Regions from separate parts of the Polaromonas sp. P4_F9 genome, predicted to be linked through region 3. Evidence: predicted binding sites of a transcription regulator. Region 3 holds the regulator's gene; each other region holds the start of a gene.
What was found. Region 3 encodes sigma-54, which starts transcription at its own class of promoters, with help from an activator protein. Its sites were predicted from a motif close to TGGCANGNAANCTGCTTT; they were not measured.

Region 1: AC1DUB_RS20445 (PEP-CTERM sorting domain-containing protein) is a predicted target of sigma-54. The motif match lies at 3,623-3,640, and genes of this name have one in related genera.
Region 2: AC1DUB_RS16525 (transglutaminase family protein) is a predicted target of sigma-54. The motif match lies at 7,855-7,872, and genes of this name have one in related genera.

What each region holds. Positions count from the first base shown of each region.
Region 1 covers NZ_JBFUJT010000026.1:18,731-29,198, forward strand. The annotation lists gene AC1DUB_RS20425 (XrtA system polysaccharide chain length determinant) at 1-492, opposite strand, end outside; gene AC1DUB_RS20430 (XrtA/PEP-CTERM system exopolysaccharide export protein) at 572-1,207, opposite strand; gene AC1DUB_RS20435 (ThiF family adenylyltransferase) at 1,353-2,231, opposite strand; gene AC1DUB_RS20440 (nitroreductase family protein) at 2,373-3,476, shown strand; gene AC1DUB_RS20445 (PEP-CTERM sorting domain-containing protein) at 3,703-4,782, shown strand; gene pepA (flocculation-associated PEP-CTERM protein PepA) at 5,438-6,205, shown strand; gene AC1DUB_RS20455 (hypothetical protein) at 6,284-7,552, opposite strand; gene AC1DUB_RS20460 (outer membrane lipoprotein-sorting protein) at 7,557-8,321, opposite strand; gene AC1DUB_RS20465 (ABC transporter permease) at 8,354-9,751, opposite strand; gene AC1DUB_RS20470 (ABC transporter ATP-binding protein) at 9,748-10,407, opposite strand.
Region 2 covers NZ_JBFUJT010000017.1:164,213-174,680, forward strand. The annotation lists gene AC1DUB_RS16515 (transglutaminase family protein) at 102-1,049, opposite strand; gene AC1DUB_RS16520 (circularly permuted type 2 ATP-grasp protein) at 1,086-3,941, opposite strand; gene AC1DUB_RS16525 (transglutaminase family protein) at 4,087-7,731, opposite strand; gene AC1DUB_RS16530 (DNA internalization-related competence protein ComEC/Rec2) at 8,012-10,468, shown strand, end outside.
Region 3 covers NZ_JBFUJT010000016.1:34,514-44,981, reverse strand. The annotation lists gene AC1DUB_RS15360 (HTH-type transcriptional regulator ArgP) at 1-268, shown strand, start outside; gene AC1DUB_RS15355 (acylphosphatase) at 418-696, shown strand; gene AC1DUB_RS15350 (D-amino acid dehydrogenase) at 847-2,151, opposite strand; glycine riboswitch at 2,374-2,465, opposite strand; gene argS (arginine--tRNA ligase) at 2,624-4,309, shown strand; gene AC1DUB_RS15340 (SPOR domain-containing protein) at 4,391-5,020, shown strand; gene AC1DUB_RS15335 (thiol:disulfide interchange protein DsbA/DsbL) at 5,166-5,828, shown strand; gene lptA (lipopolysaccharide transport periplasmic protein LptA) at 5,991-6,602, shown strand; gene lptB (LPS export ABC transporter ATP-binding protein) at 6,617-7,453, shown strand; gene AC1DUB_RS15320 (RNA polymerase factor sigma-54) at 7,595-9,142, shown strand; gene AC1DUB_RS15315 (THUMP domain-containing class I SAM-dependent RNA methyltransferase) at 9,166-10,468, shown strand, end outside.

The DNA of each region.
Region 1 (10,468 bases), on a different contig from region 3:
GGAGTCCTTGCGTGTGTTACCGAGGCTGGATTCAACAAAAATTGACACCAGCGACTGGATTACCCGCTTCGCTTTGTCAGGGCTGGCATCGCGATACGAAAGCACGTAAAGGTTGTCGCGGCCCTCGTTCTTGATTTGAAGCGTTTTCATCATCCTATTAATCAGCGCATCCTGCTCGTCCTTGGACTGGACCTTTAAATCCAGATCAGCCATGCGCACGAGTTTTTCAACATTGGGACGGCTGATGAGCGTACGACTCAGCATGATCACCTGTTGTTCGACGTTAGGCTGCACCGCCAAGCCCGACATCAAAGGCTTTAATATGGACTGCGTGTCGACAAAAATACGGGTTGATGCTTCATATTTGTCAGGCACTGAAAGCACCACAAACGTACCAATCGCGGCGCCCCCCCAGGCAACCAGCAGGCCAAGCCAACGATGCCTCCACATGCTTCTGGCAGCGATGAATAATTGCTTAATCAGCTCGTCCATCAGATCAGGTCCTTGCGGCAGAATGCGAACGCTGCCATACCTTCGTCAAGCGAAGCAGCAAACAGAAAGGACGCCGGCCTTAAAACCAGCCTTGCGGAATGATCAGGATGTCGCCAGGCTTCATTTCAACATTCGCGGATATGTCGCCTCGCTTGATCAGATCTTTGAGTCGCACGGAATAGCGCTTGTTACCCTCCGAAGCACGCGTGATGGATGCCCCGTTGCCATCGGCGAAGTCCGTCAAGCCGCCCACTGCAATCATGACGTCCAGCACGGTCATTTTTTGTTTGTAAGGCAAGAACTGCGGTTTGGTCGCCTCGCCGACAACTCGAATTTGTTCACTGTACGGCCCGACAAAACTGGTAACGATAATCGTCACAACAGGGTCACGCACCAGTTTGCTCAACGCCTTCTCGACCTCTCGGGCCAACTCGACAGGGGTCTTTCCTTGCGCGACGATCTCGTCCACCAATGGCGTCGACACTTTGCCGTCCGGACGCACAGGAACCGTCAGGGAAAGCTCCGGGTTACGCCAAACGATGATGTTGAGCGAGTCTCCGGCGCCCACAATATAGTTGTAATCAACGGAGGCGGCGACGGTCGGCGCGGGAGGGTACGCGGTCGAAAAACCGGAACATGCGGATAGCAGACCGACTAACGCACCCAGAGCGGCCCAACGGGACGCGGTTTTAATAGTCATAAAAAAAATTTTCATAACATATCCCCTAAAAATGCGCCCAAATGTTTGCACCGGATTTGGAGCTTTGACTATAGCTCCTTCCCCAGCTGTCAGCAATAAGACAAGTTTGAATCCACTGCGATTTAAATTTTGCGGAGTTTTGTGGACGGGCTCAAGCACCTCAAGCACCAGATCTTCCGCGTAGCACGGGGCGTATAAACTTCAGCAGCGCCTGCTGTATTGGGTTGGAATTTCCAAATGGGCGCCAGGTCAATTTAAGCTTTTGATGGTAGGCGTCGAAGTGAATTCCCCACGGAGCGGCCTTGATGGAGCCCCGCCCCAGCAACACCTTCAAGACATTAGCGCCCATCACGCCAGCGCAAAGGTCGCATGCCATGATGGTTGACGGCCCCCTCTTCTCCTGAAAATTTACCGATTCGGGCGCAACCAGGTAGTCGCGTTGAAGCATCGCTGGTGACAGGCCGGCAATGAAACGGGCGTATTGCTCCRGCGACTCGTACCCTTCCACTTTGAAATAGTCCTCAAAACTCATGCCATCAGGACGAAAGTAGAGAAATGCAGTGCCCATGCCCAGCGGTGCTGCGGTCATTGCAGGAATACCCTTTTCCCGGCACTTCGCAAATACCATGCGGCGAYCTGGCAGCACAAAGAAATCCAGGCCATCCACATAGACATCGGCATCCCGCAGAAATTCGTCGATGTTTTGGGGGGTGATGCCTTGGGGAAACAAGCGCAAATCGATTTCTGGATTAATGTCGCGCGCCAAGCGGGCGACCGTGTCGATTTTTGGCTGCCCCATAAAAGGCATGAAAGCGCCAGCCTGCCGGTTCAGGTTTTGCACATCGAAGTCGTCAAAATCGGAGATGTTGAAATGACTGATCCCTAGCCGGGTAAGCGTCAGCAAGTGCGAGCCGCCCACTCCGCCCAGCCCCGCAATCGCGATACGAGACGTTCTTAACTTGGCCTGTTCGGCCTGTGTAGTCCAGCCAATATTGCGCGAGAACGCGCTGTCGTAATCAAAGGTGATTGGGGCTGCCATAACGCTCTCGATGTGCAAAATCCTGTATTGTTATTGTGCTCTGGCGCATAACCGGGGGACCATCCCTTTGGCCCCGTTACAGTAAAAATAGGGATTGCCTTCGATTGCGGGTCCGCAGGTGCATTTGCCTTGGACACCCGCATGAGACCCCTGATTCAACGCAAGGAAATACCTGTGAGCCTTGACAAGCTGACCCATATTCTCGACCTCGCACGCTGGGCCCCCAGTGGTGACAACACACAACCGTGGCGTTTTGAGATTGTGGACGAATACCGGGTTCGGGTACATGGCTTTGATACACGCGACCATATTCTTTATGACTATGAAGGGCATCCGAGCCACATCGCCCATGGAGCACTGCTTGAAACAATGCGGATTGCGGCATCCGGCTTTGGCCTGACAACCAGTTGGACTGTTTCTTCTCACGGAGAACACCGCAATCCTGTCTATGACGTGAGTCTGGCGCAGGACCCTGCCCTGGTTCGGGACCCACTGTTTGACTGCATCGAAACCCGCACTGTTCAGCGCCGACCGATGAAAACCACACCGCTTACCGGCACACAGCGCCAAGCGCTGATCGACGCGGCGGGCGAAGGCTTTAGCGTGCAACTGTTCGAGTCCTGGGGTGAACGCCTGAAGGTGGCCGGTCTGCTGTGGGACAGCGCGAAAATTCGTTTGACTTGCCCAGAGGCCTATCCAGTGCACAAAGAAGTTATCGAGTGGCGGGCGCGCTACAGCAAGGACCGCATCCCGGAGCAGGCTGTCGGCGTGGACCCGGCGACTGCGCGCCTGATGGAATGGGTCATGCAAAGCTGGGCGCGGGTGGGGTTCTTCAATCGCTACCTGTTGGGCACCGTGGCACCGCGCATCCAGCTCGACCTGCTGCCCGCGCTATGCTGCGCCGCGCATCTCTTGCTGCGCCCCCAACAGCCCCCGGCAGGCCTGGCGGACTGGGTAAACCTGGGTCGCGCCGTGCAGCGCATCTGGCTCACGGCGACGCACCTGGGTTTGCATTTGCAACCGCAGATGACCCCGGTGATTTTTCGTTGGTATGCCCGCGCCGGACGCCACTTTTCGACCGAACCGAGACTGTTTGAACAAGCGTTGAAGTTGTCCAGTGATTTTGAGCGGATTGCCAATTCGACGCCCGAAGACGATTTTGGCTTCTTCGCACGGGTTGGCGTTTCGCCAGTGCCGCACAGTCGCTCGCTCAGGCGCGACCTGGCAACTTTGATGCAGGCTTGAGAGCAGGCACGGCGGCCAAGGTCACTGCCAGCAGCCTGCAAGCGAGATGGAACTTTCCCATTATTTTGTCGGATTTTTTTACATCTGCCGCTAATGCGTTCCTTTGGAATTGAACAAGCTTTTGATTTTTATAGTGAATAGCTGACTGGCATGAAGAGTGCTTGGGTTCGGCATACCATGGCTGATCAGATTCCCTGACACGGTGGCTCACCCAAGTGAGGATGTCATGAAAGGTATAAGCACAAAATTTCAGCGACTTGCCGTTGCGGCAGTGCTGGCGGCAGGTATGGCAGGGACGGCCCAGGCCGCGCTTGACCTCACAGGCGCTGGCTACGTGACCTACGACGATGCCAATTCCTACGCCTTGCAGGTTGAAGGCGTGATTGCTGGCAGCACCGGGCCCGGGAGCCTCTATTATGTCAACTCCACCCCAGGCGCAATCAAGGACCTGATCGTTGTCGCCACCGGCGCCGACGGCGGACCGGTAAATACCAATCCCGCCGGGATGGACGATGCCTTATCGACGCCTTCCGGGGTAAGCGGCAGCAACTACTTTTCGGACATTTGGAACAGCACACTTACTGCCTTTACCACTTTCCTCAATGGCGAAAGTCCGATATTTTTCTTCAACAACAACCAAACCAACAGTGGTGCTTCGACTGACCAAAACCTTGCGGTCTGGGCGCAAATCAGTTTGACAGGGGATGGCCTGAACACGCTATATCTCACCTTCAGCAATTTGAGTAATGATTACGCCTTGTTTACTGAAGGCGGGGGCGGTGTGTTCCTGGGTACAGCTGGGGGCTTCACAGTCGGCGGTATAGACGCAACTGCGGCGAGCCTTCCGGATCCTTTGGCGGGATCAAATGTTGATCCTGTTGGCACGGATTACGTCCTCTCCGGTGGTGCGATCTGCCTGGACGCTGCCAGCGTGCCTATTTCCTGCTCTTCTCCGGGCGCTGTTACCGGCCCAATCAACAACAACCTGGGTGCCAACCAGGCAGCCTATGCAATCGACGTACCTACACTGAACGACTTCCTTGCCGCTTGGCTCTCGGGCGGTTTCGCTGGCTACACCGATATTCATATTGAACTTCAAATGGGTTGCGACCCGGATACCATCGGTACCAGCGGTGGGACAGCGGGTACAGGTGACTGCGTTGGCCGAGATCTAAATAATGGCTATGAACAACTGTTCATCGGCACGTCGACCACCGTCACGCAAGTCCCGGAACCAGGAATTCTCGGCCTGCTGGCGCTCGGCCTGCTGGGACTGGCCGCTACGACGCGGCGGCGCCAAGGCTGACCCCAGTTGGTACGGCAACGCTCAAGCAAGAAGGCCCCTGACGGGGCCTTTTTTCATGGGGCGCCATTTGCACGCTTTTCCAAAGCGGCGACCCGCCGCTGAGCCTTGCCAGATATTTGAACCTTGTCGCTTAAAAAGTTCTTGGCTGATAGTTCTGATAGTTAAAAATCAGCGTCAGGACAATGAAATGAGCGAAACGAAACGACCGGCCAAGTGCGCACTGGAATTCAAGTTGCAAGCCGTCAGGCGGGTCAAGGGCGGCCAAGTGCCGAGTCAGCCTGTGGCGCCAACGTCGGCACCTGCCACGTGGAAACTGCTCGACGAGCTCGACGACTCAGGTTGCTTGCGTCGGTCTGCGGCGCCGCGGCAAGACATATCTCAATGAAAAGTTCCTCGCAGCTTGCGCCGGCTATGCCTGCTTTGGCACCCGGCGCCGACGCCATGCAGGCGCCTGCATTCTGGTAGTCCTTGCGACGCCAGCTAATGTCGAATATTTTTACACTGTCACAGCATCGGCCGAGAAATAAATCGCTAAGTGCTTGTCAATACTAGGTAATTCTCTTTGGGCACGGGCTTTGCATGCATCCAACGCAAATGCAGGGCTGTCGAACCTCGTCAGTCTGCATTTGCAAATCATCTCGTTAAGGAGGACTGTATGTTGAAAAGCAAACTGTCAATTGCGTTTGCCCTTGCTGCATTGATCGCCAGCGGTCCGGCAGCTGCTGTGGGAACCGGTATTGACTTCCAGGTTAATGAGACAGTTGTGGTTGGCGTGCCGGCGGCGGCACCCCTCATCACCGCCGATTCGATTGATTACTCCTACAGCGCAATAATCAATCAGACTCTGGTCGGTCCAACACTGAATTTTGATGACCCGTTCACGGAGACCGGCTTAATCCAAGCGTCCAGTTTCAAGGACGGCATCTTCACGCAGGCGGCATATCTGAACTCCCCTCCTCCAGCCGGCTATTCCATAGTAGGGGACTTCACCGCCACTGGCGTTGCTGGCATCGACGGAACGGGTATCTTGGCCATCTTCAGCACATTTGCATTGAACCTTTTCATTGACACCGACCAAAACGGCATCGGCGACCTTTTGCTCGGTACGGGGGTACTGAACGCTTACAGCGAGGCCCGTATCTTCTCCCCCGCGCTAGCCAACGGCGACTTCGACGTCAACCTGCTCTTTACGCCGACGGTCTTCGGTAATTCGTATTTTACTTCTCCGTCACCTTTCCTCCTGAATATGGAAACCACCGGCGTCACAACGACACTCAGCGGGGTTACGCTGGGAAGTTTTACGGCAACGGCCGACGGCTCTGGCAACCTCTTCGTTAACCAAGTGCCTGAGCCCGGCACATTGGCGCTGCTTGGCCTGGCGCTGTCAGGCTTGGCGCTGATGCGTCGCAGGCGCAACAAGTAAAGCGCCAAGTTAAGACTCCCCAAAAAAAGCGCGCCATTGCGGCGCGCTTTTTTGTTATGGGATCCTGCGCTTGGACGCCTAGAAGTAGTAGGTTCCCAGGACTTGCATAATGCGGCGATCGGGCAATATCCCAAACTCGCTGCTGGCACGACCCATGTTCTGCTGAAGCTGAAAGCTCAGGTCGAAGCTTGGCCAGTGGTGGCGCAACTCAAGCCAGGCGAGCCGGCTGCGGTCGCCGGGATTAAACCGAAGATACGCGGTCAGATCCAGATCCTTGAGCCAGAGGCTTTTTTGTGTGGCGTAGATCAGATAGGCCCGGCGGGGCGCCAGTTCCAGAAGCCGCAGGGCTTCCCGCAGGTACGCCACCTGGGTAGCGGGCGCAGTGCCAAGGGCGGCCCAAGCCGGCTGCCCCATCGCGAAGCCGTTGTATTGGTATTCGGCCGTGACTGACAACTTGCCAGAGGTGGTATACGTGACGCCACCGACAAAGCGATTGCGCGTGGCTTTATTTTCCGGCAAAGCCAGGGCTCGGCTCAGCAAATCGGGCTCACGGCCTCGTGACCACTCGAGATGAGCTACCGCTGCGTCCGACATCAACGCCGTCAAATTGGCGCCCAGCGCGGGCGACAGGCCGCTCTCCTTGTATAGCAGCACCTGGCTGCTGACGCGCTGCGAAAATTGGGTGCCGAGCGCAATCAGGGAGCGGTCCCGATTGTTGGTTGATCCGAGGTCAAGGCTCCAGCCATCCGGATTCGGGCGATCGGCCAATTTCGGCGAATACGCATACGACAATGAGCCGTCGCTCCAAAGCCGTTGCGCACGCAGCATAACGCTGCCAAGACGATTCTGCCGAAGCGCAAGGGGATCGGCGCTAGTCAGGACGCGCAAGCTGCCGTCACGAAAAAAATCGGTGGGATTGTAGCCATAACCCGGCCCATAACGCAGGTTGATACGTCCAAGTTCCAAGACCGTGTTTTCTCCTTCGGGCTGCCAGCTCAAATAGGCCTCGCGCAGGCTGTTCACCGTCGAGTCAGCGCCCGCGTCCCTGGGATAAATGTGATCAAGGCGGTCCGAAATGACGGCGCGCAGTCCCGGGCCAAGCCGGGCCGAATGCGAGAAATCAAGTGAGGCGCGACCGATGTTGCGACTGTCAGGCAAGTAACGCTGGCTGGCGTTGCCTATCGCGCCCTCGACGAAAAACTTGGTGTCCCGAGCAGCTTCAGCCGGGGGGCTGGTGTCGCTTTGCAGACTCAGGGCGTCTGCCTCCGCGTCCGCGGCCAAGGCAGGCGCCTGGATCAACACAACCGCGACAAAGAGAGCGGGAACGGAACGGGTAAAAAAGCGCATGAGGTTACTCCGGCTGAAAACGAGGCAGGAAGTCTCGCTGCATCCACGTATCAGGGATGGCGCGTGCCTTGTAGTCTGAAAAGCGCATGAGCGTGACCAACTGGGGATCGAGGCCGTCAATGATCACGGTCTCGGTCGGGCGCTCTGCGCCGAGCTGGGGCTGAAACCGGCGATAGTAGGCCGTTTTGAGCAAGCGCGACGATTCGGCAAAAAAACGCGCCTTGAGGGGCCGGTTGTTTTCAACATCTACCCACAGCTCGATGCTTGCATAGGTGACATTCGGCGACGATGCACTAAGCGCGAGTTTGTGGGCCTTGCGTGTGCGGCGTTCGCCGTCGAGGATCTCCTCATCGCCAGTCAGCTGCGCTCTGTAGTCCGTCGCCAAATTCACGGTAGCCACATCACCATTGGATGCCTGCCCAAGCAAGCGCTGTTGCGGCGACAGGCGAACGCTCGCCTTACTGGTCGGGTCGTAAAACCACATGTCATTGCCGTTCTTGAGCATCAGTTTTCCCGCATCCCGCGCGGGCAGGACAAAACGGGTCAAGCTGGCGAATTGGCCACCCTGCTTTGGCGTGCGGGAGTAGCTGATAAGTGTACTGGTGTCGACCTGCTTGCCAGCCTGAAATTCAGTCAACGTCACAGTCACACTGAACGGCTGTCCTGGATTGCGGATGGCATCGCTGGCAGCGAGGATCTCTTCTGCGCCAGGCGCGGACCACGCCAGGCCATAGCCGAAGAGGAATGAAAACAGGGCTATTCGTTTCATATTCGTCAAGCCTTTCGTTAAGCCTTTCTCCATCAAACGTGACGCAAGGCCTCGACCACGTCCAGTCGCGCAGCCCGGTGTGCAGGCCACCAGGCAGAGAGGATCGCAATGCAGATGAGGCCGAAGGTTGTGCCAAGGATCATGCCGGTTTCACCCCAGACATTGACAGTGAAGGGCACCAACTCAACGTTGCCGGGAGGCAGCCAGGGCATGCCAATCTGGTTGATGACGACAGACAACACGAGCGCCAGCACAACGCCGATCACTGCCCCGAATAAGCCAAGCAGCGCGCCTTCGGTCACGAACAGCCTGAGAATACCGGAACGTCTCAAGCCCATCGCACGCAGGGTACCAATCTCGACGGTGCGTTCGACAACCGTGGTATTCATGGTGTTGCTGACCGTGAACAGGACGATACCCCCAATCAGCACAAAAACGAAACCAAATATGGTGTCGAACATCAGCATGGTCTGGACATAAAAAGGATTCAGCGCCCGGAAGTCCAGCATGGCCAACGGTTGTTTGGTGGAAAAATTGGCCAGGATAGGCGCCAGACGCGCCTTTGCCGCCGGAATCTGGTCGGAGTGGCGCAGCTGGAGCATGATCGAAGTTGCCTTGGGCGGTGTTTGCCCATAGATCAACTGTTGTAGCTGCGCAAGACGCATCATGAGGGAGACTTCATCAAGCTCCTTGATACCCTGATCTTCTGCACGAATTACCTCCAGGGAGGTGACATTCGGTGCGCCTCGAGCGTTGACGACCAGCACTTCGATCCTGCGTGGATTGGCCCCGGTGGCGCCGGACGCAGCAGGTGTTTCCTGCAGGCTGAGTTGAGCGATGTCATCGGGAAGCGCCAGGCTGTCGGCCTTCTGCTCCTTTTCGGGCTTGGGGCACCGCTCAATTTTCAATGCGTCGCATAACTGCAGTACCCTGGCCACGCCGGTACCGACGACGGCAGCATCTGCGGCCGCCCCTTCCAGCGCGGACAGCGGAGCCTTGGTGCGTAGATCAAAGTCGTTCCAGTGCCGCATACGGTTGATGTCTTCTGCGACGAACCCGGTCCCCATGATGGTCCGGGACACACCTGCTGGGTAATTCCCCGCAATACCGCTAAATTGCAAGGTGGGTGTCGCTACCAGCACCATTTTTTGCAACGCTTCATCGCTTTGAATGGCCGCCAGGATGTTGGTGTAGTCGGCAATGCCATAGGCTGTCGGGTTTCCGCTACCGTAAAGATAAAAATCCCGATGCTGAATCTGCAGATGTCCACCCTTTTGCACGTGTCTCGTGTGCAACTCGTAATTGACATTGGTGCTGAAGCCGCCGAACAAGAGTATCGAGGTGGCGCCAATCGCCATAGCCAGCAAGGTGGCCAACGAGCGGCGACGGTTACGCAAAAGATTTCGCACCGCCAGGGTCAAGGTCATCATGGCACGTCATCCGCGCCTTTGCGACGAACCCCGCGAATCGTTCCGTCGGTCAGGAAAATCGTGTCGTCTGCGGCATTGATCACATGGGGGTCATGAGACGAGAAAATAAAAGAAACTTCATAACGCTCGACCATCCTGCGCATCAAGGCCAAAATGGCAGCCCCGGTCTGGCTGTCCAGATTGGCCGTCGGTTCGTCGGCGATAACCAACTTTGGCTTTCGGGCCAAGGCACGGGCTATTGCAACCCGCTGGCGTTGCCCGCCAGACAATTGACCTGGAAAATTCTTTGCCTTGTCGCCCAAGCCCACTGCATCCAGCAATTTAAGGACCCGTTCACCCCGTTTTTTTGCCGAGGCGCCCGCCAGCAACAAAGGGTATTCGATATTTTCGTATGCACTCAGGACCGGCAGCAGGTTGAAGTTCTGAAAAATGAACCCGATGTTTTTGGCACGGAAGTCCGACAGCGCGTCGTCTGTCAAATTGCCTACCTTGCAGTCGGCCACGATGACTTCGCCTTTGTCAGGCTTGTCAATACATCCGATCATGTTGAGCAGGGTCGTCTTGCCGCTGCCGGATGGGCCCATCAGCACAGTGAAACATGCACGGCGCACCACAATATCGACCCCGTTGATCACCGGGACGCTTATTGAATCCATGTGATAGGTTTTTTCGACCTGCGTGAGAATAGCCACAGGTCGGTGATTTCCCGTTTGTTCC
Region 2 (10,468 bases), on a different contig from region 3:
AAAAATGGCGGGCGTACCCAGCTACTAAAAAGATAGCAATACAGTCTGTCGCTGTTTTTTTATCTTAGCGCAGGATGCCGATGAAGCCGGCTAATCCACTGTCAATCCGCCTGATGGAGGGCGCCGCCATAAGCGGTCAATTCGGCGGGCTCAAGGGGTTTCACCGTCACCGCAACATCCAGGATGTGCTGCTCGCCACCGCGGATCACGCCGCGCATGGGGGATACGTCCAGAAAATCGCGGCCCGTGGCCAGCGTCACGTAGTCCTCACCCGGCGCCCGGTTGTTGGTGGGATCAAAGTCCAGCCACTGGCTCACGCCGGGGCAGTAGACCGAGGCCCAGGCATGCGAGGCGTCACTGCCGATCAGGCGCGGCTGGCCGGGGGGCGGGGTGGTGAGCAGGTAGCCGCTGACATAACGCGCCGGCAAACCCATGGCGCGGCAGCAGGCCACCATGATGTGCGCAAAATCCTGGCAAACCCCTTTGCGCTGCTCGAGTGCGTCCAGAGCGGGTGTGTTGACCTCGGTGCTTTCGCTCTCATAGGTCATGGTGGTGTGAATGCGTGTCATGAGGTCGTGCGCAGCCTCTGGCAGGGGCCTGCCCGGTATGAAACTCGGCCGGGCAAATTCGGCAAACGCCTCGTCCAGCGGGACATAAGGCGAGGCAAACAGGAATTCGGAGGCGCTGTCGTAGGCGGCGCCGGCCCGGTAGCGGAACTGGTCGCGAACCTGCTCCCAGGGCATTGCCGGCCGCGCGACAGGCGATGAGGGCAGGTCAGCCTGCAGCGGATTGGCGGAGGAGGTGGAGACGACGCTGTCGGCCACGACCGTCAGCCGGTCGTGTGCCGCCTGCAACGAAAAATAGCTGCGGGTATTGCCATAGACATCGACTGTCTCGCGCAGTTGCGCGGGGGCCGGATCGATGCGCAATGCATAGTGCAGCAGCGTCTGCCCGCCGCGGCTGGCCGGCTTGAGGTGCACGACGTGGTGTGCGTTTTCAACCGCCGGCGTATAGCGGTAGCTGGTTTCATGGATGACGTGGAGCAGCACGGGGCAGGGCTTGTTCTGGGTATGGGTTGGGTTGGCCTATGCGCCCAGGCTCTGGCTGCCCGATGCCGCATGGCTGAAGTAGCGCCGGCTGATGGTGTCCGAGAGTTCGAGCGCTTGTGTGCAGCACTGTTCCAGCAAGCCGATCAGTTGCTCGCAACCCGGGACTTCACCGCCGGTTTGAAGGGGCGCACCGTTTGCACCGTCAGCGCTGACGCTGCCACACAGCTCGGCCAGCACCCAGCTGCCCGGGTCGGGCAAGTCCACCGCCAGATCGGGCAACTCCACCGGTGTGCTGCTGGCCAATTTGTCCAGGCGCCCGCACAGGGCTTGCACTACCCATCCCAGCGAGCGCGGAGTGTCGCGGTCCAGCACTAGCAGGTCGAGCAGGGCGGGAATGTCGCGTCGCTGCTGGTACTGCGCATGAAAGCTGATGGTGCTGTCAAACAGGGACACGATGGCGCCAAAGCCGCCTTCCTCGAAAACGGCCCGGGTTTCAAAGCCGTGCACCAGCGCGGCGGCCAGCGTGTAGAGCCGCTCCAGCATCCGGCCTATGCTGAGCAGCCGCCAGCCGTCGTCGCGCGTCATGCGGTCGGTCTGCGCGCCCGTCATGGCCGCCAGGAACCCGCTGAGGGATTCAAGGGCCCTGAGCGCTTCGACCGATGAATACTCCAGTGCGTGGTGGCCCGCATGCCCATGGCCTTGCTGCTGGCCCTGCGAACTGGCGCCGCTGAATGCCTTGCAGTGATGGAAGAAGTCCGCTTCCGTGCGCACGATGACGTGCCACTGTTCCTGCGACAGGCGCTCGCGCACGGCCGATGCTGCACTCTTGAGGGCTCGCAGGTTGTAGCCCACGCTGGCGACTTGCCCGGTGTCGGCCAGGCCGGCAATCAGGGCGCGTTCAAAGACGCGCCGCGCCTGCGTCGCGGGCGGCACGGTATCGAGCACCAGGGCATTGGTCACCGCCATGCGGGTCAGCCAGTCCAGCAGTGGTTGCGAGGTCTGGTCTTCGCCGCCCAGGCACTGCAGGGTTAGCTGGGCCAGCCGCGTGGAGTTCTCGGCGCGCTCGGTATAACGGCCCAGCCAGAACAGGTTCTCGGCCGCACGGCTGGTCACGGGCGGGCGGTGGCGCAGCGGGGCTGTGGCCCAGGCGGGTGCGGGGTGCTCTGCGCGCTGCCCCGCCGTGCTGTCGGCAGGAGGGGATGAGGTGGTGGTGGCTGCACCGGAGGGCTCGCCCAGCACCCACACATCGGCGCTGCTGCCACCGTGCTGCATCGAAGCCATGTTTTCGTTTTTGCCGGCGAGCCGCGCCAGTCCACCGGGCAGTACCTGCCAGGAGCCCGCGCCGTCGGCGACCGCAAACACGCGCAGCATCGCCGAACGTGGCGCTACGCGTTCACCCTGCCAGGTGGGTGTTTGCGACAGCGGCAGGTAGGCCTGCACGGTGTAATCCTCGCCGCGCCGGACAATGCGGCCGGCCCATTCGTCGAGTTCGCGGCGGGACAGGGTGTGCCCGATGACGGATGCCATGCCCGAGCCGGCATGGGTGGGCTTGATCACGCAGTCCTTGAGCTGGCTCAGCACGTCCCGCATGACGGCCTGCTCGCCACACCACCAGGTGGCCAGCGAAGGCAGGGCCAGTGTTTCACCGAGCAGGTGCTGCGAGAGTGCGGGCAGGAAACCGAGCAGGGCGCTGGACTCCAGAAAGGCCGAGCCCGGAGTGTTTACCACCAGCACGTTGCCTGCACGAATGACCTGCAGCAAGCCGGGCACGCCCAGGGTGGAGTCGGAACGCAGCTCCAGCGGATCCAGGAATTCGTCATCGAGCCGCTTGAGCAGTCCATGCACAGGCTCCAGGCCGCGCAGGGTTTTGAGGTACAGCTTGTCGTCGCGTACCAGCAGGTCGTTGCCCTCGACCAGCGTCAGCCCCAGAAAGCGGGCCAGGTAGGCGTGCTCGAAATAGGTTTCGTTGTAGGGGCCTGGCGTCAGCAGAACCACCCGGCTTTCCTCGTTGCCCTCATTGGCGGGGCTCATCGCCTTGAGCCCGTCCACCAGTGCCTTGTATGAGGCGGCCAGCCGCTGCACCTTCATCTCCCGAAAGGCTTCCGGAAACAGCAGGGAGATGGTCAGCCGGTTTTCCAGCAGGTAGCCCAGGCCCGAGGGCGCCTGCGTGCGTTGGGACACCACCGACCAACGCCCATCCGGGCCGTGGCCGATGTCGAAGGCCGCGATGTGCAGGTGGGTACCACCAGCGGGCTTGACGCCCTGCATGCCGCGCAGGTAGCCGGGGTTGCCGTGCACCAGCGCGCTGGGCAGCAAGCCCTTTGAAAGCAGTTCCTGCGGGCCGTAGATGTCGGCCATCACGCGGTCCAGCAACCGGGCGCGTTGCTGGATGCCGGCTTCAATCACGGCCCAGTCCGCAGCCGAGACCATCATGGGGAAAAGGTCCAGCGACCAGGGTCGCTGCGGTCCGTTGGCATCGGCGTAAACGTTGTAGGTCACGCCGTTGTCGCGGATCTGGCGCCGCAGGTTGGCGGTGCGGTGGTTCAGGTCGTAAAAACCGTCAGTGCCCAGGAAGTCGAAGAAGCTTGCCCAGTTGGCTGATAGGGGTCCATTATTCGAACTCGAACTCGAACCTGATCGGGCCGCTGCCGGGCTGGTCTCGTTGGTGGCTTGGGTCTCTGGCGCAGTATCTCGGCCGCCCTGGGCGCCGGTCGCAAGCTGCAAAGGCGGGACGCCCGCCAAAGGCGGCTCTGCAGCCACCGGGCCGCGCGAGACGCTTCCGCGCAACTCGTCAAAGTGCCCGGGCGCAGCCGCGGGCGCCAGCGCAGCAGCCAGCGTGCAGGGCTCTTCCAGCGCCTGGGCAGCAAAAAGTGACTGGGTGTTATTTTCCACGTTACCCAAGTATGCCTTCGGCCCAACCCCCCAAGGGCTCAAAGCGGCGGCAAGCCGCCGTTAAACCGCTGATTTTTGAGCCGAATCGTGCAATTGTTGCACCCATAAGACAGCGATCTCCCGGCGTTCAAACCCGGAAAACTGCCTAACGTAGATCCATCGTAAAGGGAAATTCCCGGCTCGGCTGAACCGGCCTGACCTGCATCTTGCCAGGGGTGTGGCCCATGCGGAAAAACCGGGTCAGGCGGCGGCTTTCGGCTTCATAGGAGTTGACCGGCAGCGTGTCATAGCTGAGCCCGCCCGGATGGGCGACATGGTACTGGCAACCCCCCAGCGAGCGCTCCATCCAGGTGTCGACGATGTCGAAAGTCAGCGGCGCATGCACGCCGATCGACGGGTGCAGGGCCGACGGTGGATTCCAGGCCTTGTAGCGCACACCAGCCACGTATTCGCCGACCCGCCCAGTGCTCTGGAGCGGCAGGGCACGGCCGTTGACGGTGATGACGTGGCGGTTGTCGTTCAGGCCCGTCACATGGACTTCCACGCGTTCGAGCGAGGAGTCGACATAGCGCACGGTGCCGCCCGCCGAACCTTCCTCGCCCATCACATGCCAGGGCTCCAGCGCACTGCGCAGGGTCAGCTCGATGCTGTTTGCCGCCACCTGGCCAATCAGCGGGAAGCGGAATTCGAAATGCGGTTCGAACCAGGTCATGTCAAAGGGGTAGCCGGCCTCCACCAGTTCGGTCAGCACGTCGGCAAAATCCATGCGGATAAAGCTGGGCAGCAGGAAGCGATCGTGCAGTTCAGTGCCCCAGCGCGTGACGCGGCCGTGGTAGGGGGTTTTCCAGAAGCGCGCCACCAGGGCGCGCAGCAGCAACTGCTGGGCGATGCTCATGCGGGCATGGGGCGGCATTTCAAAGGCGCGCAGTTCCAGCAGGCCCAGGCGCCCGGTAGCAGAGTCCGGCGAGTACATCTTGTCGATGCAGAACTCGCTGCGGTGCGTGTTGCCCGTCACATCCACCAGGATGTTGCGCAGAGTCCGGTCGACCAGCCAGGGCGGCATGTTGGCGCCGTATTTCTGCCGGTTGTTGCGGATTTCACGCAGGGCGATTTCAAGCTCGTACAACTGGTCGTTGCGTGCCTCATCCACGCGCGGTGCCTGGCTGGTGGGGCCGATGAACATGCCCGAAAACAGGTAGCTCAGCGAGGGGTGGTTGTGCCAGTAGGCGATCAGGCTGCCCAGCACCTCCGGTTTGCGCAGGAAGGGGCTGTCGGCGGGGGTGGCGCCACCCAGCACAAAGTGGTTGCCGCCGCCGGTGCCGGTGTGCCGGCCATCGGTCATGAATTTTTCGGCCGACAGCCGCGTTTCATGGGCAATCTTGTAGAGGAATTCGGTGTGCTCCACCAGCTCGCCCCAGTGATAGGCGGGGTGGATGTTGACTTCGATCACACCCGGGTCGGGTGTGACCTGCAGCATTTTCAGGCGTGGGTCGCGCGGCGGCGGGTAGCCCTCCAGCACGATGCTGACACCCAGCGTTTGCGCGGTCGCTTCCACGGCCGCGAGCAGGTCCAGGTAGTCCTCCAGCCGCTCCATCGGGGGCATGAACACGTAGAGGGCACCGGTTTCGCCGCTTTTGCTTTTGTTGGCCTTGCTGTCAGGGTCGGCCCTGGGTTTGTCTTTTGCCTTATCCGGATCTTTCGGGTCTTTCGGGCCATTGGCCCGAGCGGGGTCGCGGACCTCGACGCACAGCGCGGTGCGCGTCAGCCAGCCGGCAGACTCGAAGGCTTTGGGCGCACGCTGCTCGTTGGCAGGAGGTGGCACGTGGCTTGACGGAGCGGCCGCGCCGGTGCCTCCGGTGCCGCCACCCATGCTGCTGTCGCCGGTGGGGCGAAACTGCAGGATGCGACTGGCCTGCGTCAGTGCCGCGTTGCCCGTCATGTAGCGCGCCATGTACTGCGCCAGCGAGCTCGCACTGCTGCCAGCAGGAGGGGGCGAGGCCTGCGAGACAGCCGCAGGCGCCGGCTGCGGAGCGCCCCGCGCCACCGCCGCCGCGGCGTTGTAGCGTGCGGCCAGCACCGATGTCGATGGCAAGTCCTGGCGCGGCGCAAACGGGTCGGCCTCGATCATGTAGGGGTAGTCTGTTTTGGAAACCCAGGGCACCGAATCGAGCGGCAGCCGGTAACCCATGGGTGAGTCGCCCGGCATCAGGTACATGCGCTCATCGCGGAAGAACCACGGACCGGTGGACCATTTGGGCCCGGCCAGGGCCGGCGAGGCAGCCTCCTTCGCCTTCAGCGGCAGCACATAACCCACCACGGAGTCCAGCCCCTGCATGAAGACGCGACGCAAACGCTCCCGTTCCATCGCGTCATCCAGGCGGGAGTCAAAAGGGTCGACGTTGACCGGCAGGCGCCGCTCGCGCCACAGGTAGTACCAGGTGTCTTCATAGCCCGGCGTGATGTAGTTCGTGGCCAGGCCCAGCTTGCCCGCCAGGGTCTTGATGAAACGCTGCGCATCTGCGCTCGTGTATTGGCAGGGTTTGCGTTCATCGGCAAACAGGGCCGGGTTTTGCCAGATCGGCTGACCGTCCCTGCGCCAGAAAATACTCAGCGCCCAGCGTGGCAATTGCTCGCCGGGATACCACTTGCCCTGCCCGAAATGCAGAAAACCGCCCTCGCCATACTCGGCGCGCAGCTTTTGCACCAGCTCGGTGGCATAGCCGCGCTTGGTGGGGCCCAGGGCGTCGATGTTCCATTCCGCGGCATCGCGGTCCGTGGTGGCCACGAAGGTGGGCTCGCCGCCCATCGTCAGCCGCACGTCGCCGGCCACCAGGTCTTTGTCCACCGCCTCGCCCAGCGCCAGCACGTCGGCCCATTGCGCTTCGGTATAGGGCTGGGTGACGCGCGGTGATTCGTAAATCCGCTGCACCGCCATGTGGTGCTCGAACTCCACCTCGCATTTGTCCACGCCGCCTTCCACAGGGGCGGCACTGGACGGTTCGGGCGTGCAGGCCAGCGGGATGTGGCCTTCGCCCGCCATCAGGCCCGATGTTGGGTCCAGCCCCACCCAGCCGGCACCGGGCAGGAATACTTCGCACCAGGCGTGCAGATCGGTAAAGTCGGTCTCCGCGCCGCTGGGGCCGTCAATCGCCTTGACGTCGGCCTTGAGCTGGATCAGGTAGCCCGACACAAATCGCGCGGCCAGGCCCATGTGCCGCAGCAGCTGCACCAGCAACCAGCCGGTGTCGCGGCAGGAGCCGCAGGCCAGTTGCAGGGTTTCCTCAGGCGTTTGCACGCCGGGCTCCATGCGGATGGAGTACTGGATGTCGGACTGCAGGCGCTGGTTGAGGCCGACCAGGAAGTCGATGGTCCGCTTGGGACTCAGGTCGGTCTGCTCAAGATAGCGCTTGAACAGCGGCGTGGCGGCCTGGGTCGCCAGGTAGGGCGCCAGTTCCTGCTTCTGGCTGGCGCTGTAGGTAAAAGGAAATTCCTCGGCGCTGGGCTCCAGAAAGAAATCAAAGGGGTTGAACACCGCCATCTCGACGACCAGGTCCACCGTGACCTTGAATTCACGGGTGGGATCCGGAAACACCAGCCGGGCCTGGTAATTGGCAAACGGGTCCTGTTGCCAGTTGATGAAATGTTTGGCCGGCTCGAAGTTGAGGGAGTAGGACAGCACGCGGGTCCGGCTGTGCGGCGCAGGCCGCAGGCGCACGACCTGGGGGCCCAGTTTCACCGGGCGGTCGTATTTGTAATGGGTGATGTGGCTCAGTGCAACGTGGATCGACAAGGCAGCCTCGCTTTTTCAAATTAGGGCATCGGTGCGCAACAGCGCCAATCAAAACACAAAAAGAGTGGATCGCCACTCGGGCGACCCCTCGGGACAGCTTACTCCGCTTCGGCTACATTTCTGCAAGCAAGAGCTGCGCCAAACAGGCTTTGTCGGCTTTTTGCCTCGCCCGGCCGTTGAGCACGCAGCCATTGCATCGAATAAATCAAGCAATAACAAGTAACAAGTGGGGAGGGAGGCCGTGGGCGACCGCATTTTGGCCAGACCATGGGCTGCCTCCATGGGGCCTGGCCTTGTTTTTGGCGGTTTCATCACCGGGGTTGCCCTGCAATTGCAGCAGCCCGGTTTGTGGATGGGCAGCCTGTATGCCGCGTCGGCGGCGCTGGCGGCGTTCGCGGGGCTGGTGATGGGCGGCTTGCGGCGCAGGGCCGGTGGCGCCTCGACTCTGAACAGGAGGGGTTGGCGCGGTGCCGGCCTGGCTGCGGTGGTGCTCGCTGCCTTGCTGGGCTTTGCCTTGACGGGATGGCGGGCCACCGTGTTTCAGTCGATGGCACTCGACCCCGCGCTGGAGGGACGTGATATTGCCGTGACGGGTGTGGTCCTGGCCATGCCACAACCCGCAGAAGACGGCCTGCGCTTTCGTCTGGCTATTGAATCGGCCCGCCTGAACGGGCAAACAGTCACCCTCCCGCCGCAAATTTTGCTCGGCTGGTATACCGGCTTCGGGGTACAGGAGGCCAGGGCACTCCCGGCAGAAAGTGCTGATCCGTCTGAAATTGCGCTGGAGTTGCAGCGCCAGCCACCCACTGGCTTGCATGGCCTGCGCGCCGGCGAGCGCTGGCAAATGACGGTGCGGCTCAAGGCCCCGCACGGCAACAGCAACCCGCACGGGTTCGACTACGAGCTCTGGCTCTGGGAGCAGGGCATTCAGGCCACCGGCTATGTGCGTGCCGGACCGCACGATGCGCCGCCTCGGCGGCTTTCCGGCAGCTGGGAGCATCCGGTGGAGCGCGCCCGGCAGTCGGTGCGTGAAGCGATTTTCCAGCGCATCGACAACCGGCAACTGGCCGGTGTCGTGGCCGCCCTGGTGGTGGGTGACCAGAATGCCATCGAGCGCGCTGACTGGGATGTCTTTCGCGCCACGGGTGTCGCCCATTTGATGAGTATTTCGGGCCTGCACATCACCATGTTCGCCTGGCTCGCCTCGCTGCTCCTGAGCGGCCTGTGGCGGCGTTCTGTCGGGCTGACGCCCCGGCTTTGCCTGGCGCTGCCGGCCATCAGCGCCGGGGCCTGGGGCGGCCTTTTTCTGGCGGCCCTGTACGCGCTGTTTTCAGGCTGGGGCGTGCCGGCGCAACGAACCATCTGGATGCTGGCGACGGTGGTGTTGCTGCGGCAAAGCGGCCGGCAGTGGCCCTGGCTGCAAACCTGGCTGCTGGCCATGGCCGTGGTGGTGGCGCTGGACCCCTGGGCGCTGATGCAAGCCGGTTTCTGGCTGTCGTTTGTGGCGGTGGGCGTGCTGTTTGCTACAACTCCAGGCACATCTGGCACCCGTGATCCAACGGGCGACAGCCAGTTTCTTTCCGGAAAGGTGGCGCAGGGCGGGTGGGTGCCGCGGCTGCTTGCTAAACCGGCGGCCGGGCTGCTGCGTGCCGCCCGGGAGCAATGGGTGGTCACGCTGGCGCTCACGCCCTTGTCGCTGCTGCTGTTCAACCAGGTGTCACTGGTGGGCCTGCTGGCCAACGCGGTGGCCATTCCCTGGGTGACGCTGGTCGTGACGCCGCTGGCAATGCTGGGCGTGCTGTGGGCACCCCTGTGGGATGCGGCGGCGTGGGCGGTGGGCCTGCTGACAGTGTTTTTGCAATGGCTGGCCAGTTGGTCGCTGGCATCCGTCAGCGTGGCTGCCGCGCCGCTGTGGTGCGCCGCCTTCGGCGTACTGGGGGGCGTTTTGCTGGCGCTGCGTCTGCCGTGGCACTGGCGCGTGCTGGGCATTCCCCTGATGCTGCCAGTCCTGTTATGGCAACCGGCGCGGGTTGCACCGGGACAGTTTGAATTGCTGGCGGCGGACATCGGACAGGGCAATGCGGTGCTGGTGCGCACGGCCACCCATTCCCTGCTGTATGACACCGGCCCGCGTTTTTCGCGTGAGAGCGATGCCGGGCACCGCGTGCTGGTTCCGCTGCTGCGGGCCCTCGGCGAGCGGCTGGACATGCTGATGCTCAGCCACCGCGACATCGACCACATTGGCGGTGCACCGGCCGTGCTGGCCATGCAGCCGCAGGCGAACCTGCTCAGCTCCATTGAAGACAGCCATGAGTTGCAGGCGCTGCGCAAATCGGCCCGCTGTACGGCGGGCCAGCGCTGGGTCTGGGACGCGGTGACTTTCGAGGTGCTGCACCCGGTGGCCGCCGACTACGAGGCGGCAAACAAATCCAATGCCATGAGCTGCGTGTTGCGCGTGTCCAATGGCGCTCAGACCGCCTTGCTGGCGGGCGATATCGAGTCCGCCCAGGAGTTCAGGCTGGCCGGCAGCGCCAGCCCGGCCAGCCTGAAGGCCGACTTTTTGCTGGTACCGCACCATGGCAGCAAGACATCGTCGAGCGCCCCCTTCCTCGACGCTGTCCAGCCCCGGCTGGCGGTGGCGCAGGCGGGTTACCGCAACCGCTTTGGCCATCCGGTGGAGTCGGTGGTGGCGCGCTACAGCGAGCGCGGCATCAGGCTGCTCAGGTCGCCGCAGTGT
Region 3 (10,468 bases):
GCATTTCAATTTGCGCGACGCGCTGTATCCGCGTCACTTTGTACCCGCCGTCGATGCCTTTGAACTGGCGCTGGAGTTGGGCCTGGGCTGGGGCATGGTGCCCGAGCAGCATCTGGCAGCCCGTACGCACCGCCCGCCGCTGGCCGAGGTGATGCCCGGCAAAACGGTAGACGTGGCGCTGTACTGGCAGCACTGGGCTCGCGAGCCCGTGCTGGCCCAGCGCCTCACGCAGGCGGTGAAAGACGCCGCCCGCGCTTTGCTGATCTAGGGCCCGCGCTGGCGCGACGATCTGCGCTATCCCGAATTTTCGATTCGAAACGGATCGTCGCCTGCTGGCCAGCGTTGGCGGAAAATATCTGGCAACGCTGCTGAAGAAGCAACAGCGCATCCGGCAACAGAACACAAGGGGGATGAGACATGGCAAAACAGTTGCGCATCGCCGGTCTGGTGCAGGGCATCGGCTACCGTGCGGCCTTCGCGGAGCAAGCCCACGCACTCAGGCTCTCCGGCTGGGTGCGCAACCGCCTGGATGGCTCCGTGGAGGCCACCGTAGCCGGCGAAGCCCAGGCAGTCCAGAACATCATCGATTGGGCGGGGCGCGGACCGGCCGGCGCGCAGGTGCGCAGCGTGTCGGTGGTCGAAGTGGATGACGCGCTGGTGACGGACGGGAAATTTCACATCCGGCCGACGGCCTAGCAGGCTGCTGCTGATTGGCAGGGCCAGTGGCGCCGTGCGAATTTCAACAGCCTGCCAGTCGCTGGCGCCGCCCGCGCCAATCGGATGGCAGCGAATCCCGCCAACTCGACCGATTTAGCCGATTTAGCCGATTTAGCCGATTTAGCCGATTTATGCCTGTGTTGCGGGCCGGCCCAATGACACCCGTTTGCGCTCAGGCACCTGGCCGGTGAAGGCAAAGTCCACCTGGGGTGCGCGTCCGCTGACGATGTCGGCAATCGCCGCGCCCGACCCGCAGGAGTGCGTCCAGCCCAGCGTGCCGTGGCCGGTGTTGAGGAACAGGTTGCGGGTTTTGGAGGCGCCGATGTAGGGCACGTTGGACGGCGTGGCCGGGCGCAGGCCGGTCCAGTATTGCGCATCGCGCCCGTCGGTCATGTCGGGGAAGAGTTGGCGCACGCGCCGCACAATCGCCTCGCAGCGCACCAGGTTCAAGTCGGTGCTGTAGCCGTTCAATTCAGCCGTTCCCGCAATGCGCAGGCGGTTGCCCAGGCGCGAGAACACCAGCTTGTACTCGTCGTCGGTGAGCGATACGTTGTAGGACGCGGCTTCGTTGATGACCGGCAGCGTCACTGAATAACCCTTGGCCGGGTAAATCCGCAAGGTCTGGCCCAGCAGTTTGGCCCACTGCGGGCTGTAGGCGCCCAGGCACATCACATAGGCGTCGGACTTCAGCTCGCTCACCACCCCTTCGGCGCTGGCAATCTGCACCGCCGTCAGCGTGTCGCCTTCTTTGCGTGCACCCACGATGCGGGTGTTGTACAAAAAATTCACGCCCGCGTCGGCGCACAGGGCTGCCAGCTGGCGGGTGAAGGCATGCGCATCACCCGATTCGTCGCTGGGCGTCATGCTGCCGCCGACGATTTGCGAGCGGCTGCCCGCCAGCGCGGGCTCGATGGCCACGCATTCATCGGGCGTTTTCATGTCCAGTTCGCAGCCGTACTCGCGCATCACCGTGGCCGGGCCCTGCGCATCGGCGTATTCCTGCTCGCTGGTGTAGAAGTGCAGGATGCCTTCGGTCTTTTGCTGGTAATTGATGCCGGTGTCGGCGCGCAGCTTTTGCAGCGTGGCCCGGCTGTACAGGCCCAGGTTGACCATCTGCTTGATGTTGTGCCGGGTGCGGCCCGGCGTGCACTGGCGCAAAAAGTCCAGGCCCCAGAGCCACTGGTTCAGGTCGGGGCGCAGGCGAAACAGCAGCGGCGCGTCTTCCCGCATCAGCCACTTCAGCACCTTCAGGGGCGCGCCCGGGTTGGCCCAGGGTTCGGCATGGCTGACCGAAATCTGCCCGCCGTTGGCAAAGCTGGTTTCCAACCCGGCGCCCGGCTGGCGGTCGACCACGGTGACCTCGTGGCCAGCCTGGCGCAAAAACCAGGCGGAGGTGATGCCGGTCACGCCGGCGCCCAAAACGGTAACTTTCATGATGAAATTCCCAAGGAAAACAAGGCAACAGGCCAGCACGGATGCGCGCAGGCAGCTATGAAATTGATCGTGAATTTCAGGGCGGCAGCGTGCACCAGTGCTGGTGCCGCTCCCACTGTCCTTGGTACCTGAGAGATTCAGCCCGGCATCAGCGGGGCTGACGGCCAGGATTTGCTCCTTCGGTGGCGGCAGCGTTGCGCTGCAGCTCTCTCCAGATTCGGCATGTTTCATTCAATACGGGGACCTGAGCGATCATGGGAGATTGCGCCTTCGGCGGCCGTTGCAGGGCAACAGCGCTCTCTTGAATGAGCCCCGATTCTGCCATGGGCGGTTTGAGCGGGTCAAGTCAGGGAAATATCAGCGCCTTGAGGGCATTTTCCGCTGGGCCGCCCCAAGGAAAATACGGCCCCCTTGGGGGGCAGCGCATTACACGCAGTGAAAAGCGTGGGGGCCACACCTTTAAAATCTCTCCATGCTTCAAATCAAACAAGACTTGCTGGACGCCCTGGGCCAGGCCCTCAAAACCATGGCGCCTGACAATACCGTGGCGGCAGCCTTCGAGTCGCCCAAGGTGGCGGCCCATGGCGATTTTGCCTCCACCGCGGCCATGCAGCTGGCCAAACCGCTCAAGCTCAACCCGCGCCAGGTGGCGGAAAACCTGCGCGGGCTGCTGCTCCAGGCGCCCGCGTTTGCGCGCTGGGTGGACGCAGTTGAAATCGCCGGCCCCGGTTTTCTCAATATCCGGCTCAAGCCCGAAGCCAAGCAGCAGGTGGTGCGGGAAGTGTTGCAGGGTGCAGACCAGTACGGCATGCAGTTGGCCGACAGCCCGCATCGCATGATTGTGGAGTTCGTCTCGGCCAACCCGACCGGGCCGCTGCATGTGGGCCATGGCCGCCAGGCGGCGCTGGGCGATGCGATTTGCAACCTGTTCGACACGCAGGGCTGGGATGTGTGGCGCGAGTTTTATTACAACGACGCCGGCGTGCAGATCCAGACCCTGGCCACCAGCACGCAGGCGCGCGCCAAAGGCCTCAAGCCGGGCGATGCCGGCTGGCCCGAGCCCGCGTACAACGGTGACTACATTGGCGACATCGCCAATGACTTTCTGGCCAAAAAGACCGTCAAGTCCGACGACCGGGAGTTCACCGCCAGCGGTGACGTCGAAGACCTGGACTCGATCCGGCAGTTTGCCGTGGCCTATTTGCGCCATGAGCAGGACCTGGACCTGCGGGCCTTCTCGGTCAGGTTTGACAACTACTACCTCGAGTCCAGCCTGTACAGCTCGGGCCGTGTCGACAGTGCGGTGCAAAAGCTCAAGGACGCCGGCAAAACCTACGAACAGGACGGCGCCCTGTGGCTCAAGTCGACCGATTACGGTGACGACAAAGACCGCGTGATGAAAAAGGGCGACGGCAGCTACACCTACTTTGTGCCTGACGTGGCCTACCACCTGGCCAAATGGGAGCGCGGTTTCAGCAAGGCCATCAACATCCAGGGCATGGACCACCACGGCACGATTGCCCGCGTGCGCGCCGGGCTGCAGGCCGCCAGCGCCGGCATTCCGCAGGGCTACCCCGACTACGTGCTGCACACCATGGTGCGCGTCGTGCGCCATGGCGAAGAGGTGAAGATCTCCAAGCGCGCCGGCAGCTATGTCACGCTGCGCGACCTGATCGAATGGACCAGCGCGGATGCCGTGCGCTTCTTTTTGCTCAGCCGCAAACCCGACACCGAGTACGTCTTTGACATCGACCTGGCCCTGGCCAAGAACAATGAAAACCCGGTGTACTACGTGCAATACGCCCATGCGCGCATATGCTCGATTCTCGGCACTTGGGCCGCGCAGAGCGGCGATCAGAGCCAGCTGAAAAGCGTGGACCTGTCGGCCCTGGTCAGCCCGCAAGCCCAGGCCCTGATGCTGCTGCTGGCCAAGTACCCCGACATGCTTAGCAATGCGGCCGCCGGTTTGGCGCCGCACGACGTGGCCTTTTACCTGCGCGAGCTGGCCGCCTGCTACCACAGCTATTACGACGTCGAGCGGATTCTGGTGGACGACGAAGCCGTGAAGCTGGCGCGCCTGGCGCTGGTCGCCGCGACGGCGCAGGTATTGCACAATGGCCTCAAGGTGCTGGGCGTCAGTGCGCCCCACAAAATGTAGGCAACCATGAAGCACACACAGCGGAATGCAGAGCGAAATTCAGAGCAGGATTCAGAGGCAGGCAAGAAAATTGGGCAAGGTATGAGAAAACAACGAGGCGGAACCCTGCTGGGTCTGGTGATTGGCGCGCTGATCGGCCTGGGCGCTGCGCTGGCCGTGGCGGTCTACATCACCAAGGTGCCGGTGCCTTTCATGAACAAGAGCCAGTCGCGCAATCCCGACAGCGACGCAGCGGAAGCCAAAAAGAACCGGGACTGGAACCCGAATGCCCCGCTGGCGGGAAAAACGCCTGTGAAGCCGCTCCCTTCTGCTTCCAGCGCTTCCGGCGAACCCGGCACTGTGCCGGCCCCCGCCACGGCGACCGCGCCCAAGGCGGCTCCCGCGCCCCCGGCGAAGCCCGCCCCCTCCGCGGATCCGCTGGGCGATCTCGCCAAGGCCAAGGCGGACGCCGCGCCCGCCGTCTCGGGCGTTGACCCGTTCAGTTATTTTGTCCAGGCCGGTGCATTCCGTACGCCAGAAGACGCGGAGCAGCAGCGCGCCAAGCTCATGCTGCTGGGCGTGCAGGCCAAGGTGAGTGAGCGCGAGCAGTCGGGCCGAACGGTGTACCGCGTGCGCGTTGGCCCCTTTGATAAAAAAGAAGACGCCGACAAGGTCAAGGAGCGGCTGGACGGCAACTCGATAGAAACAGCCCTCGTCAGGGTGCAGCGCTAACCGGGGTGAACTTTTATGGGCGGGGGCGTACCAACCCCTGTACGAAACGGCCGGCCGGCTTGTTTTTTTCACTGAATAAGTAAGTGGCCGCTTTGCAAAATACCCCCACACAGACCCACAGACCAGGAAACCAGGAGAAAAATTGATGCAACGACGTGAGTTTTCGCTTTCAGCCGCTACCGTGGCAGCCGCCGCCACTTGGGGAGGCGTTGCGCTGCCCACAGCCGCGCAGGCTCAGGCCCGCGCCTTCAAGGAGGGAACGGATTATTTGACGCTGGGCAAACCCGCTCCCACCGACGTGCCTGCCGGCCAGGTCGAAGTGGTGGAATTCTTCTGGTACAGCTGCCCGCATTGCAACGCCTTTGAGCCGCAACTCGAGGCCTGGATCCAGAAAGCGCCCAAAGACGTGACCGTCAGGCGCGTGCCGGTAGCCTTTCGTCCCGATTTTGAGCCGCAGCAGCGTCTTTTTTATGTGCTGGAAGCCATGGACAAGCTCAATGAGCTGCACAAAAAGGTGTTCAATGCGATCCATATCGAGCGTCAGGCGCTGAACACGGCGGATCAGGTGGCGGCCTGGGCGGAGAAGCAGGGCCTGAACAAGGCCAAGTTTGTCGAGCTGTACAACTCGTTTTCCGTCAGCACCAAGGCGCGCAAGGCCACCCAGTTGCAGGACACCTACGCGGTCGACGGCGTGCCGGCCCTGGGCGTCGGCGGGCGTTACTACACGTCTGGCCAGCTGGCCCAGAACATGGACAGGGCCCTGCAGGTCACCGATTACCTGATCGCGCAATCGCGCAAGGCCAAATAAGCGCGCGGCAAGTCGGCAAGTCACACGCCGGCGCCCGGCGTTGGCCCGAAAACCCGCCCACCCGTGGCGGGTTTTTTTATGGGCCCAATTTGGCCCTGGCCGCCATTCCCGGAGCTGGCATGGCTACAATCACTCAAAACAAGCAGCAAGATTCGTGCCTTTATGAAACACCCCATTTTTCCCTTGATCGTGCTGGCCGCACTGGCGGCCGGGGCCGTGTTTCCCGCCGCGGCCGAGCGGGCTGACCGCGACAAGCCGATGAATGCGGAGGCCGATGCCCTGCGTTACGACGACCTGAAACAAACCAGCGTGTTCACCGGCAATGTGGTGATCACCAAGGGCACCACCATTGTCCGGGGCGAACGGGTGGATGTCAGCCAGGATCCCCAGGGCTACCAGCAGGCCCTGGCCGTGGCGGCGCCGGGCAAGCTGGCCTTTTACCGGAAAAAGCGCGATGGCGTGGACGAGTACATCGAAGGGGAAGGCGAGCGGATCGAATACGACAGCCGTGCCGACACCGTCAAATTCATCAAGCAGGCCGTGGTGCGGCGCTACAACGGCGCGACCCTGGTCGATGAAACGACCGGCTCCCTGATTGTTTATGACAACAACACCGATGTGTTCACTGTGGATGGGGGCGCGCAAAACCGCACGGCCACCAATCCCACGGGGCGGATTCGCGCCATGCTGTCGCCGCGCGGCGCCGCATCGGCACCGCAGCCGCCGGCCGGACCCGCGCTCCGTTTGCGTCCCGGCACCACGCTGGGGCCATGACGGAAAGCCGAAAAATGGACAGAACGGACAATCAACCCGCGGATGCGGTGACTGACACATCGTCGGTCAATACCCCGGCAGCCAATACTCCGGCGGCCAGCACCGCACCGCCGAGCCGTCTGGTGGCCCAGGGGCTGCAGAAATCCTATGGCAGCCGCAAGGTGGTGCAGGATGTCTCGCTGTCCGTGCAAAAAGGCGAGGTGGTGGGCCTGCTGGGCCCCAATGGCGCGGGAAAAACCACGTCGTTTTACATGATCGTGGGGTTGGTGCGTGCCGATGCGGGCGAGATCTCCATCGACGGCCAGTCGGTCGAGCACATGCCGATTCACCTGCGCGCGCGCCTCGGGCTGAGCTACCTGCCGCAGGAAGCGTCGATTTTTCGCAAGCTCACCGTGGAAGAGAATGTGCGCGCCGTGCTGGAGTTGCAGCTGGACGCCAGCGGCAAGCCGCTGGGCCGCGCAGACCTTGAAAAGCGGCTCGAAGCGCTGCTGCAGGATTTGCGGGTCGATCATTTGCGCGACTCGCCGGCGCCGGCGCTGTCGGGCGGTGAGCGCCGCCGCGTCGAGATTGCGCGCGCCCTGGCGACGCAGCCGCGGTTCATCCTGCTCGACGAGCCTTTTGCCGGTATTGATCCGATCGCCGTGATCGAAATCCAGCGCATCATCGGTTTCCTGAAGTCGCGCGGCATTGGCGTGCTGATCACCGACCACAATGTCCGCGAAACGCTGGGCATTTGCGACCATGCCTACATCATCAGTGACGGCCATGTGCTGGCGACCGGCACCCCTTCCGAGATTGTGAACAATGCCGATGTACGCCGCGTTTACCTCGGTGAACACTTCAGAATGTGATGGCTCCCCCCCGTTGTCGCTCACTGCGTGTAGCTCCCTCCCCCCTGCAGGGGGCGGCGCCTGCGCCCCGGCAAAGCCGGTTGCACGGCCCCCGCTTGGTTAATACATCCCAATTCGTTTTGTCGTGCGCTTAGGGATGCCATGAAACAAGGCCTTTCCCTCAGGGTCTCGCAGCATCTGGCGCTCACGCCGCAACTGCAGCAGTCGATCCGCCTGTTGCAGCTGTCCACCCTTGAGCTGAGCCAGGAAGTCGAGCAGATGCTCGATGAAAATCCGTTCCTGGAAGTGTCGGAAGAAGCCGCGCCGCGCGAGGAGTTTGGCCTGGAGAATGCCGATACGCCGGTCAGCCAGGACAGCCGGGAGTTTGAGTTTGCTGGTGATTCAGTAGCAGGAAGCCCTGATGAACCAAGGGTTGCAAGCCAAAACGATGTAGATACAGGGCCCGAGATCAGCTCCGAGGCCAAGCTGGAAGAAAGCTGGGAGGGCGACGGCACGGTGGAGTCGGCGCCGGACGACAGCGAATGGGGCGGCGACGCGCCTGCCCGCAAGAACAATGTGGATGACAGCGAGGCCGAGGCTTCCGACCTGGCCCGCAGCCATGAGTCGCTGCAGGACCATTTGCACCGTCAGTCGCTCGGCCTGCGCCTGTCGGAGGAAGACCAGGCGGCGCTGCATTTCCTGATCGAGTCGCTCAATGACGACGGCTACCTCGAAGACAGTCTCGCGTCACTGGCCGCCGGCCTGGCGGGCGACGACCTTGAGCAGGCGGAAGAGCTGGAGCAGCACTTTGCCATGGCCCTGAAGCTGCTGCAGCACATGGAGCCCGCCGGCGTCGGTGCCCGCAACCTGGCCGAGTGTCTCGGCCTGCAACTGCTCGACTGCAAGGACTGCGACGAGACCCGCGCAGCGATCGCCATGTGCAAGCAGCCCATGGAGCTGCTGGCCAAGCGGGATATGAAGCGCCTGTCCTACCTGTGCGGATTTCCGGAGAGCGTGATCCGGGGCGCCATCGCCGTGATCGGCCGGCTGGACCCCAAGCCCGGGCGGCGGTTTGTCAACGTCGAGCGCAACCTCATCGTGCCCGACGTGATCGTCGTCAAGTCGGGCCGCGGCTTCAAGGTCTCCCTCAACAGCGAGGTCATGCCCCGCCTGCGCGTGCACGACATCTATGCCAATGCGCTGAAGCAGCACAAGGGCCAGAATGGGCAGGCCCTGCAGCAGCGCTTGCAGGAGGCACGCTGGTTCATCAAGAACATCCAGCAGCGCTTTGACACCATCCTGCGCGTGAGCAGTGCGATTGTGGAGCGACAAAAGAATTTCTTCACACACGGCGAGCTGGCCATGCGTCCGCTGGTGCTGCGCGAAATTGCCGACGAACTGGGCCTGCACGAGTCCACCATCTCGCGCGTCACCACGGCCAAGTACATGAGCACGCCGTTCGGCACCTTCGAGCTCAAGTACTTTTTCGGCTCCGCGCTGGGCACCGAGACCGGCGGCAACGCCTCCAGCACGGCGGTGCGCGCCCTCATCAAGCAGTTTGTCTCGTCCGAGAGCCTGAAAAAGCCGCTCAGCGACAACCAGATTTCCGAAATGCTCAAGGAGCAGGGCATTGAATGCGCGCGCCGCACCGTGGCCAAGTACCGCGAGGCTTTGCGCATCGCGCCTGCCAACCTGCGCAAATCGCTTTGAAAGAGCCCCTTGAGGCCCTACTTATGAACCAACTTCAACTCTTTTTACCCTGCGCCGCCGGCGTCGAGGCCTTGCTGGCCAGCGAGGTCAAACGCATCACCGGCATCGAGGGCAAGGCCTGGCGCGCCGGTGTGCAGTTGCAGGGCTCCTGGCGCGATGCCCTGCAGCTCAACCTGCACAGCCGCCTGGCCCAGCGTGTGCTGATCGAGCTGCAGCACAACCAGTACCGCAGCGAGCAGGACCTCTACAACGCGGCAGCCAGCGTCGCATGGGAGATCTGGTTCACGCCCAAGCAGACCTTCAAGGTCGAGATCACCGCGCAGCACAGCCCGCTGACCAGCCTGAACTTTGCAGCGCTCAAGGTCAAGGACGCCATTGCCGACCGCTTCCGTGCCAAGTACGAGGTGCGCCCCGATGTGGACACGCGCTGGCCCGACGTGCGCGTGTATGTGCACCTGACGACCGACACGGCGACCATCTACATCGACACCTCGGGCGAGCCGCTCTTCAAGCGCGGCTGGCGCGAAGACAAGGGAGACGCTCCCCTGAAGGAAACACTGGCCGCCGCCATGATTGCCGCCAGCGGCTGGGACCAGCAGTGCAAAGAGGGTGTGCCACTGTACGACCCGTGCTGCGGCTCCGGCACCATCGTGATTGAGGCGGCGCAGATTGCCTGCAATATCGCGCCCGGCATCAACCGCCGCTTTGCCTTTCAGAAGTATTTGCCCTTCCAGGCCCATGTGTGGGAGGGGCTGCTCGACCAGGCCGAGGCCGCCATCACGGAGCCGACGGCACCGGTGTTTGGCAGCGATGTGTCGTTCCGCATGGTGGATTTTGCCGAGCGCAATGCCGAGCGCGCGGGCGTGGCCAACGCCGTGCAGCTGCGCGGCGGTGATGCGCTGCAGCGCATGCCGCCCGCGCCGTCCGGCGTGATGCTGGTGAACCCCCCCTATGGCGAGCGCATTGACGTGGCCGGCGTGGCCGGCATCACCGGCGTGCAGGGACGCGACCAGCGGCGCCAGCAGGGCCATGGCGTCAGCGGCTCCTGGGACGGCACCCAGGCCATCGACGAGTTTGGCCAGCCGCTGCCGCGTGATGCATCCGAAGCCGGCCAGGCCGACGCTCCGCGCGACCGCTCGGCCAACCCGGGGCGCGAGCAGGCACAGACGGAAACCGGCGAAGAAGCCTCCGACTTCTTTCCCCGGCTGGCCACGCACTGGAAGAAGAACTACGCCGGCTGGACGGCTCATGTGCTCACGCCCGACCTGAAGCTGCCCGGCAAGATGCGCCTGAAGGAGTCGCGCCGCGTGCCCATGTGGAACGGCC